DNA from 3 places in the Rhizobium oryzihabitans genome. Region 3 is predicted to be linked to each of the others. Evidence: riboswitches for the same ligand, from Rfam matches in the RefSeq annotation. Region 3 holds a riboswitch; each other region holds the start of a gene.
The links. Region 3 has a riboswitch for thiamine pyrophosphate ahead of thiB (thiamine ABC transporter substrate binding subunit). Riboswitches for the same ligand answer to the same signal wherever they lie in the genome.

Region 1 (3,272 bases), on a different replicon from region 3:
ACCAACTACCCGCAGCCGACCTATCTCTCCTCGCGCAAATATGCGCTGCATGTGGAAACAACGGCCTATTCGGTCTTCGATTTCCGCAATGCCGATTTCCACGAAATCGAGATCTGGACGATCCCGGAGCGTATCGAATTCTTCGCGGGCGATCATTTCACCGATATCGTTTCCGCCCTCTCGCTGCGGTTCGGTCGCCAGCCGGAACTGCCGGAATGGGTCTATAATGGCGCGATCATCGGGTTAAAGGACGGCGTCAACTCCTTTGCCCGGCTGGAAAAAATCCGCGCCGCCGGAACGAAGGTCTCAGGCCTGTGGTGCGAGGACTGGGTGGGGCTTCGCCAGACATCCTTCGGCGCGCGTCTCTTCTGGGACTGGCAGGCCAATGACACCCGCTATCCGCATCTTCGCCAGAAGATAGCCGAGCTTGCCGATCAGGACGTCCGCTTTCTGGGTTACGTGAACCCCTATCTCTGCGTCGACGGACCGCTTTTCCCCGTGGCCGAAGCGGCCGGTTATTTCGCCACCGGCGCGGACGGCAAGACGGCGCTGGTGGATTTCGGCGAATTCGATTGCGGCGTGGTCGATTTTACCAATCCAGCCGCAGCCGAATGGTTTGCCGAGGAGATCATCGGCCGGAACATGCTGGATTTCGGCCTTTCCGGCTGGATGGCCGATTTCGGCGAATATCTGCCGATCGACATCACGCTGTCGAACGGCGTCGACGCCAAGCTGATGCACAATGCCTGGCCCACACTCTGGGCCGAGGTCAATGCGAAGGGCGTCGAAAGCCGCGGCAAGACTGGCGAGGCGCTGTTCTTCATGCGGGCAGGCTTCACCGGCGTGCAGGCTCATTGCCCGCTCATCTGGGGTGGCGACCAGTCGGTCGATTTCTCCCGTCACGACGGCCTCGTCACCGTCATCTGCGGCGCGCTCTCTTCCGGCCTCATGGGCAACGCCTATCACCATTCCGACATTGGCGGATATACCAGCCTGTTCGGCAATGTCAGAACAGCGGAACTCATCATGCGCTGGGCGGAAATGGCCGCCTTCACCCCCGTCATGCGCACCCATGAGGGCAACCGCCCGCGCGACAACCTCCAGATCGACCAGGACGACGCGGTTCTTTCCCATTTCGCCCGCATGACGACCCTCTACACCGCACTCGCCCCTACCTGAAATCGCTTTCCGCCGAAGCGGCCACGACCGGACTGCCTGTGCAGCGCCCGCTTTTCCTGCATTACGAAGATGACCGGCAGACCTACACCCTCCAGGACTGCTATCTCTACGGAGCCGATATGCTGGTCGCACCCGTCTGGAAAGCCGGAGAAGAGCAGCGCACGCTCTATCTTCCCGGCAACGGGGAATGGGTGCATTTGTGGAGCGGCGAGCATCATCCCGGCGGACGCGAGGCGACCGTCGAAGCGCCGCTTGGCCAACCGGCTGTCTTCTATCGCGCCGATAGCAGCCATCGTCAGCTATTTGAACAGCTTCGCAGCATCTGAGCCGTTGACAGCCAGCTAAAAAAGCGACAGTTTCCGACCCATTCCGAGGGGAGCACCGAACGGTGCTGAGACGGCGATGAGCCGGACCCTTGAACCTGATCCGGGTCATGCCGGCGTAGGAACGGAAACTGTCGCGCTTTCAAGGTGCTGCCCTTTCTCTTCTCCGCTTTTCCCGGATCTCCGTGATTGTCACATCTGGAGACCGAATGATGATGCTGAAACCTCCCGTCCTTCGCACATGGTGCGGTTGCGTCTGAGGTCCGGCCCATGCGTCCCTCCCATGCGCTGAACGGCGTCCTGCTTCTGCTCATTCTGTGGCAGACAGGGACATGGCTGTTTGCGCCGCCGCGCTATATCCTGCCCTCGCCTGCCGATGTCGCCGCCGCTTTCCTGCGCCAGCCGGGTTTTCTGTTCGGACAGGCCATGGTGACGTTTGGCGAAATGGCCGTCGGGCTTTTCGCCGGTGTCACGGCCGGCATTCTCGTTGCCTTCACGATTGCCGCCATCCCGCGTCTTGGCCGCCTCGTCTGGCCCATGGTTCTGGTGTTGCAGGCTTTTCCGGTTTTCGTGCTGGCCCCAATCCTCGTCCTCTGGTTCGGCTTCGGCATGGCCTCGAAAGTGGTCATGACAGGGATCATCATTTTCTTTCCCGTCGCCTCCTCTTTCACCGATGGTCTCAACCGCACCGACCGTGCGATCCTCGACGCCGCCTCGCTGACGGAGGCGAGCCACTGGCAGATCCTCACCCGGCTGCGTGTGCCGCTGGCACTCCCCTCGCTCATTTCCGGTCTGAGGGTCGCAGCACCGCTCGCCCCGCTTGGCGCCGTCATCGGCGAATGGGTGGGCGCCTCGGCCGGGCTCGGTTTCGTCATGATCCAGTCCAATGCCCGCATGCAGACCGACACCATGTTCGCCGCCATGGCCATTCTCGCCGTCATGGCGGTGCTGCTGCGGCTTGCCGTCGACCGGGCGACAGCCAATCTGGCCCCTTGGGCCAAAGAGACAGAACACCTCATTCCTTTCAAATATTTGCGGAGACTTTCAGCACCATGAAGCGAACTCTTCTTTCCCTCGTCGTCGCGGCAGCAAGCGTGCTTTCCCCCATGCAATCGCAGGCGGCCGACAAGCTGACCGTGTTGCTGGAATGGTTCGTGAACCCGGACCACGCGCCGATGGTGATCGCCAAGGAACGCGGGCTCTTTGCCGATGCGGGGCTGGAGGTCGAACTGGTTCCGCCGGCAGACCCATCCGCCGTGCCGCGTCTGGTCTCGGCAAAACAGGCCGATATCGGCGTCCACTACCAGCCTAATCTCTATCTCGACCACGATGCCGGGCTGCCGCTCGTCCGTTTCGGTACGCTGGTGGAAACGCCGCTCAACACCGTCACCGTTCTGGCCGATGGGCCGATCAAAAGCCTGAAGGACCTGAAGGGAAAGAAAATCGGCTTTTCCGTTTCCGGTTTTGAAGATGCCATGCTGAAGCGCATGCTGGAGAAGGACGGCCTGACGAAAGACGATGTGGAACTCGTCAACGTCAATTTTTCGCTCTCGCCTTCCCTGATCGCCGGCAAGGTGGACGCCACGCTTGGCGGCTTCCGCAATTTCGAACTGACGCAGATGAAGCTTGAGGGGCACGAGGGCCGCTCCTTCTTCCCAGAGGAACATGGCGTGCCTGCCTATGACGAGCTGATCTTTGTCACCCATCGCGATCTTGCGAAGGACACCCGCCTGCCGCGTTTCCTCTCCGCCGTGGAACAGGCCGCGATCT
Region 2 (3,272 bases), 160 kb from region 3:
CGTCAGCTCGCCGAGCGTTTCCAATTCCGCAAATTGCGCCGCATCATTGGCGTCGGCGATCGAGCCGGGTCGCAGGCCGTCACCCAGCGAGAAGGAAACGTCATAGGCGCGGCAGATATCGCAGATCTCATCGAAATGCTCATAGAGGAAACTTTCCTTGTGGTGATGCAGACACCACTTGGCCATGATCGAACCACCACGTGACACGATGCCGGTGACGCGGTTGACGGTGAGCGGGATGTAATGCAGCCGAACGCCGGCATGGATGGTGAAATAGTCCACGCCCTGCTCCGCCTGTTCGATCAGCGTATCGCGGAACACCTCCCAATTGAGATCCTCTGCAATGCCGTTGACCTTCTCCAGCGCCTGATAAAGCGGCACGGTGCCGATCGGCACCGGCGAATTGCGGATGATCCATTCGCGGATATTGTGGATGTTGCGGCCGGTCGAAAGGTCCATGACGGTATCGGCGCCCCAGCGGATCGCCCAGACCATCTTCTCCACCTCTTCGGCCATGGAGGAGGTGACGGCGGAATTGCCGATATTGGCGTTGATCTTCACCAGGAAATTGCGGCCGATGATCATCGGCTCGAGTTCCGGGTGGTTGATGTTGGCGGGGATAATGGCACGGCCCGAAGCAACTTCCTGACGAACGAATTCAGCCGTTACGTAGTCGGGGATCTGCGCGCCAAAACTCTCGCCATCGCGGATCAGCTTCTCTTTCGCAGCTTCGCGTCCGAGATTTTCCCGGATGGCGATGAATTCCATTTCCGGCGTGATGATGCCGGCACGCGCATAGGCAAGCTGGGTCACCGCCTTGTTCGCCGTGGCTCTCAGCGGCTGATGGCGCACGGAAAATTCGGGCGTCAGGCGCTCGCCGGTTGCAAAGCCGTTATCCTCCGGCTTGACGTGCCGGCCGTCATAAGCCTCGACATCGCCACGCGCCACAACCCAGTCGTGACGCAGACGCGGCAGGCCCTTTTCGATCAGAACGGCGTATGAGGGATCGGTATAGGGACCCGAGGAATCATAGACCGTCACCGGCGGTTCGCCGGCGGTCGGGTGAACGGCGATCTCGCGCATCGGCACGCGGATATGCGGATGTAAAATTCCGCTTTTATGGGTTTTCGTGGAGGCGGGATGCGGCCCGGTTGTAACCGAAAGCGGGATATTCTTGGCAGCGATATTCATCATGAGGCTCCAAAGTTTGACAGTGGAGACCCAGTTCGAGCCGGAATGATGGAAAATACCGAAGTGCCGACACTGGACGCCATACGCCAGCCGACCTTCGGTCTTTGCACCGTCCCTACGCCAGTATGAACTGGATCAGGTTCAACGGGTCACTGCGCATGAAAGCAGAATCTCAGCCCCTTGACGGGACACCCCTGGTGAATGGAGGATAGCAAAAGACACCACCCGACATTTGTCAAGGGCGCGGATCAATGCTTGGCAACGGTGCGTGAATGTCGCATGTTGCCGTCAGCTGTAGTTAACCTAACGGTTTAGGTGAATATTATCGTTTGCAACGTAACGATAAGCACAAACCATCCTAATGTGAAATTCACGGGAGATACGTTGGAATGAATGCGACTATTCGTGAAATACTGGCAAAATTCGGCCAGCTTCCCACCCCCGTCGATACGATTGAAAATGAAGCCGATCTTTATGCGGCCGGCCTTTCTTCCTTTGCATCGGTGCAATTGATGCTGGGTATCGAGGAAGCTTTCGATATCGAATTCCCGGACAACCTCCTCAACCGCAAGTCCTTTGCAAGCATCAAGGCCATCGAAGACACCGTTAAGCTCATCCTGGACGGCAAAGAGGCCGCCTGATGAACGTAACCGTATCGCCGCAGGATGAAACACTGTCGGCGCGCGCGAGCCGTGTCGCGACGATCGCCGCCAAACATGCGGACGAGGTGGATGTCACCGGCCGCTTCCCTGAGGAGGCTGTCGATGCATTGAAGCGGGAACGCCTGCTGGGCATCCAGATCCCCTCCTCCCTTGGCGGCGAAGGGGCCTCCCTGCAGGAAATCGCCGATATCTGTGCCCGGCTTGGCCAGGCCTGTTCGGCAACCGCGATGATTTTCGCCATGCACCACATCAAGGCATCCAGCCTTGTGGAACATGGCGAGGCAAGCGCTTGGCATGCAGGCTTCATGAGCCGCATTGCAAACGAGCAGCTTCTGCTTGGCTCTGCGACGACCGAAGGCGGCATCGGCGGCAATCTGCGCAATTCAATCTGCGCCATCGAGGTCGACGGAGACTTCTGCCAGCTGGAGAAGGACGCCACCGTCATTTCCTATGGCAGCAATGCCGATGCCATCCTCATCACCTCCCGCTCCCACAAGGATGCCGCGCCCGCCGATCAGGTGATGACCGTCTTCCTGAAAAATCAGTACACGCTCGAAAAAACCCATGTCTGGGATACGCTTGGCATGCGCGGCACCTGTTCGGACGGTTTCCTGTTTCGCGGCGAAGCGCCGGCAGTGCAGATATTCCCGAAACCATTTGCTGAAATCGCGGCGCAATCGATGCTTGCAAGCTCCCATCTGCTGTGGAGCGCCGTCTGGTACGGTATCGCGTCCGACGCCGTGCTGCGCGCCCAGTCCTTTGTGAGAGCAGCGGCGCGCAAGTCACCCGGCGTCGCTCCGCCCGGCGCGATCCGACTTGCTGAAGTTTCCACCAAACTGCAGGTGGTCAAATCCAACATCATCGCCGGCATCAAGGCTTACGAGGACACCAAGAGCGACCCGGACAAGCTCATGTCCATGGCCTTTGCAGTGGCCATGAACAATGTGAAGATCTGCTCTTCGGAAACCATTCTTCAGATCATCGACCACGCCATGCTGGTCTGCGGCATCATGGGTTACAAGAACGGTACGCCCTACAGCCTCGGCCGGCACCTTCGCGATGCGCATTCCGCCCGCCTGATGATCTCCAATGACCGTATTCTCGGTAACTCCGCCAATCTCCTGCTGGTTCACAGGCAGGACACCAGCCTTTTGGGATAAGACCATGGACATGCAAACATCCTTTCTCGATCGACTGTTCGAAGAGGGCCTGCTGATTGAAACGGGTGTGGACGGTCTTTACGGGCGCAGCGGCCAGTTCGAGGACGTCATTGCCGCATTCGAACGGCTGATCGACCGCACGGGCGGCGCTGACGGCGCGGAAGCAATCCGTTTTCCGCCGGGCATCAACCGCGCCTATTTCGAAAAAAGCGGCTACATGAAGAGCTTTCCGCAGCTTGCCGGCACGGTCCACTCCTTC
Region 3 (3,272 bases):
CCTCGTCAGCCACGACCGCGATTTCCTCGACCGCACCGTTACTTCCACCATTGCGCCCGCCAATCCGGACCAGCCGGATGGACGCTGGATCGAATATGCCGGTGGCTATTCGGACATGATGGCGCAGCGAAAGGGTGCGGCGGAAGAAAAACGCAAGGCGGAGAAGCAGGAAAGGGCGAAGGCCGCACCTTCCGCTTCCGCGTCGCAGGACCCTTCAAAGGCCAAGGCCAAGCTTTCCTTCAAGCAGAAGTTCGCGCTCGAAAATCTTCCCAAGGAGATGGAAAAGGCGCAGGGCGAAATCGCAAAGCGCGAGCAGCGCATGGCCGATCCCAATCTCTTCACCAAGGATCCCGCTGCCTTCAACACGCTGGCGCAGGAAATGACAAAGCTGCGCGAAAAGCTTGAAGCCATGGAAGAGGAATGGCTGGAGCTGGAGATGCTGCGCGAGGAAATTGAGGGGTGACTGCGGTCGCGATTTCTTGACTGAGGCCTCATCCGCCTTTGACAGGGAGGCGGAATTGCCGTTTCCTGTGCGGGTTCGGAGGAGTTCAGAAAATGCGCATGATCTTCGTCAATCTGCCGGTCAAGAATATCGAGACATCCAGAAGCTTCTTCACGGCTCTCGGTTTCAGCTTCAATCCGGAATATTCGGATGACCGCACGCTCTGCATGATCGTTGAGGAGAACATCTTCGTGATGCTTCTCCAGGAAGAGCGTTTTCGCGATTTCATCAATGGCGATATCGCCGATGCGACGCGCAGCACAGAGGTGTTGACCTGTCTTACGGCGGGAAGCCGCGAAGAAATCGACCGGATGATCGAAACGGCGCTTGCTTCCGGCGGAAGCGGCTGGAAACCTGTTCAGGACCATGGCTTCATGTATGCCGGCAGCTTTCAGGATCCGGACGGTCACGTCTGGGAACTGGTCCATATGACGGCGCAGGGCTGACGGCAGCCATCTTGCCAATCAGAGACGGCGGGACTACATCATCATCATGATCTAACGGGGTGTCTTTTGTGCTTGCGTGCAAAAGGCTGAGAGGCTTGCCAACCCGAAGAACCTGATCCGGTTCATACCGGCGGAGGGATTAGACGGCTTCAAGGCAAGCGGCTATTTCCCTTTTTGTTATGAGGAGGTACCCGTGCGCCGTCGTCTTTTCCCGAGTTTTCTCGTTGCCGCTTCGCTGTTTCTGCCCGGTCTTGCCGCTGCGCAAGATAAACAGGAACTGACCGTCTACACCTATGAAAGCTTCGTTTCCGAATGGGGTCCCGGCCCCAAGGTGAAGGAAGCCTTCGAGAAGGTCTGCGGATGCACGCTCAATTTCGTTGGCGTGGCGGATGGTGTTGCGCTTCTCAACCGTCTGAAGCTTGAAGGCGCAGGGTCCAAGGCGGACGTCGTCGTTGGTCTCGACACCAATCTGGTCGCGGAAGCGAAACAGACCGGTCTCTTTGATGTCAGCGGCATCGATGCATCGGCGGCCAAGGTGCCGGGCGGTTACAAGGACGATGTTTTCGTGCCCTACGACTACGGGCATTTCGCCGTCATCTATGACACGCAGACGGTGAAAAACCCGCCGACGAGTCTCAAGGACCTCGTGGAAGGCGACCCCTCGCAGAAGATCGCCATTCAGGACCCGCGCACTTCCACGCCGGGGCTTGGCCTGCTGCTCTGGGTAAAGTCGGTTTATGGCGACAAGGCCCGGAAGCCTGGGCGAAGCTCAGAAAGCGCATCCTCACCGTCACGCCGGGCTGGTCGGAATCCTATGGCCTCTTCACCAAGGGTGAGGTTCCGATGGTGCTCTCCTACACCACGTCGCCTGCCTATCACATGGTCTCGGAAAAGACGGATCGCTATCAGGCCGCGGCTTTTTCCGAGGGGCACTACATCCAGATCGAGGTTTCCGGCCTTCTCAAAAACGCGCCGCATAAGGAACTGGCGAAGCAGTTCCTCGCTTTCACGCTGACATCAGGATTTCAGGATGCCATTCCGGAAAACAACTGGATGATGCCGGTCGCTGAAACGTCCAAGCCCCTGCCCGAGGCGTTCTCCAAACTCGTCGTGCCGCAGAAGACATTCCTGATGGACCCGGAAGAGGTGGCGAAGAACCGCAAGGCCTGGATCGACGAATGGCTTGCAGCCATGAGCATGAATTGAGGAAGAGGCACGCCCGCGCATGATGCTGCGTCGCGACTACAGGTGGTCGATCATTGCCGGAACGGCGGCCTTTGCCGCCGTTTTCCTGTTCATGGCGCTCGCTGTCGCGGCCCTTCTGTCTTTCGATGCCGGTGCACCCGCCGCCGGCATCATGGATGCCTATACGCTGCGCATCCTGCGTTTCACGCTTTATCAGGCAACGCTGTCGACCGTCCTATCGATCCTTCTAGGCCTGCCGGTGGCACTGGCGCTCTCCCGCCGACAAGATTTTCCGGGGCGGATATGGATCATCCGGCTAATGGCGGTGCCGATGGGGCTGCCGGTCATTGTCGGCGCCTTCGGCATCATCGCCATCTGGGGCAGGCAGGGTGTTTTGAATACGGCCCTTGTTTTTGCAGGTGCGGATGAGCCCTTCAGTATTTATGGCCTTTCCGGCATCCTCATCGCGCATGTGTTTTTTAATCTGCCGGTCGCGGTGAGGCTGATGCTGGCCGGGCTGGAGCGCATTCCGGGCGAATATTGGCGCATGGCCGCGAGCCTCGGCATGGGGCCGGTTGCGGTTTTCCGTTTCATCGAATGGCCGACGGTCTCGCGACTGGTTCCCGGCATTGCCGGGCTTGTCTTCATGCTGTGCGCCACAAGCTTCACGCTCGTGCTTCTGCTGGGCGGCGGGCCGGCGGCAACGACACTGGAAGTGGCGATCTATCAGGCGCTCCGGTTCGATTTCGATCCGCAGCGGGCGATTGCACTTTCGGTTCTGCAGATCGCCCTCACGGCGATACTGCTTGGCCTTCTCGCCTTTTTGCCATCGCCCGAGGCGGAAATTGCCTCGCTTGGCCGTCCCATTCGCCGTTTCGACGGCAAGGGCTCTGGTGCCCGTCTTTGGGACGGGATGGCCATCGCTTTTGCTGTTCTGCTGATTGGTCTTCCGCTTGTCGCCATAACAGTCTCAGGTCTGAATGCCGACCTGCTGCGCCTGCTGTCGGCGCCGATCTTCCTACGCGCTGCTGCGACCAGCCTTGCCATCGCCCTGCTATCCGCAGCCCTTGTCGTGCTCTGCTGCTTCGCGATCATCCGTGCGCGCCAGGCTGTGGCTTCCGGACGGCATGCCGCCCGAC

Region 1: another riboswitch for thiamine pyrophosphate. It lies ahead of G3A56_RS18165 (ABC transporter permease); the one in region 3 lies ahead of thiB (thiamine ABC transporter substrate binding subunit).
Region 2: another riboswitch for thiamine pyrophosphate. It lies ahead of thiC (phosphomethylpyrimidine synthase ThiC); the one in region 3 lies ahead of thiB (thiamine ABC transporter substrate binding subunit).

Annotation. Positions count from the first base shown of each region.
Region 1 is NZ_CP048635.1:303,219-306,490, forward strand. Features, by position in the region: partial or broken gene G3A56_RS18160 (alpha-glucosidase) at 1-1,505, shown strand, start outside; TPP riboswitch at 1,542-1,644, shown strand; gene G3A56_RS18165 (ABC transporter permease) at 1,773-2,558, shown strand; gene G3A56_RS18170 (ABC transporter substrate-binding protein) at 2,555-3,272, shown strand, end outside.
Region 2 is NZ_CP048632.1:2,535,155-2,538,426, reverse strand. Features, by position in the region: gene thiC (phosphomethylpyrimidine synthase ThiC) at 1-1,191, opposite strand, end outside; TPP riboswitch at 1,286-1,397, opposite strand; gene G3A56_RS12910 (acyl carrier protein) at 1,581-1,832, shown strand; gene G3A56_RS12905 (acyl-CoA dehydrogenase family protein) at 1,832-3,013, shown strand; gene G3A56_RS12900 (amino acid--[acyl-carrier-protein] ligase) at 3,018-3,272, shown strand, end outside.
Region 3 is NZ_CP048632.1:2,376,998-2,380,269, forward strand. Features, by position in the region: gene G3A56_RS12195 (ABC-F family ATP-binding cassette domain-containing protein) at 1-463, shown strand, start outside; gene G3A56_RS12200 (VOC family protein) at 556-948, shown strand; TPP riboswitch at 994-1,104, shown strand; partial or broken gene thiB (thiamine ABC transporter substrate binding subunit) at 1,142-2,154, shown strand; partial or broken gene thiP (thiamine/thiamine pyrophosphate ABC transporter permease ThiP) at 2,174-3,272, shown strand, end outside.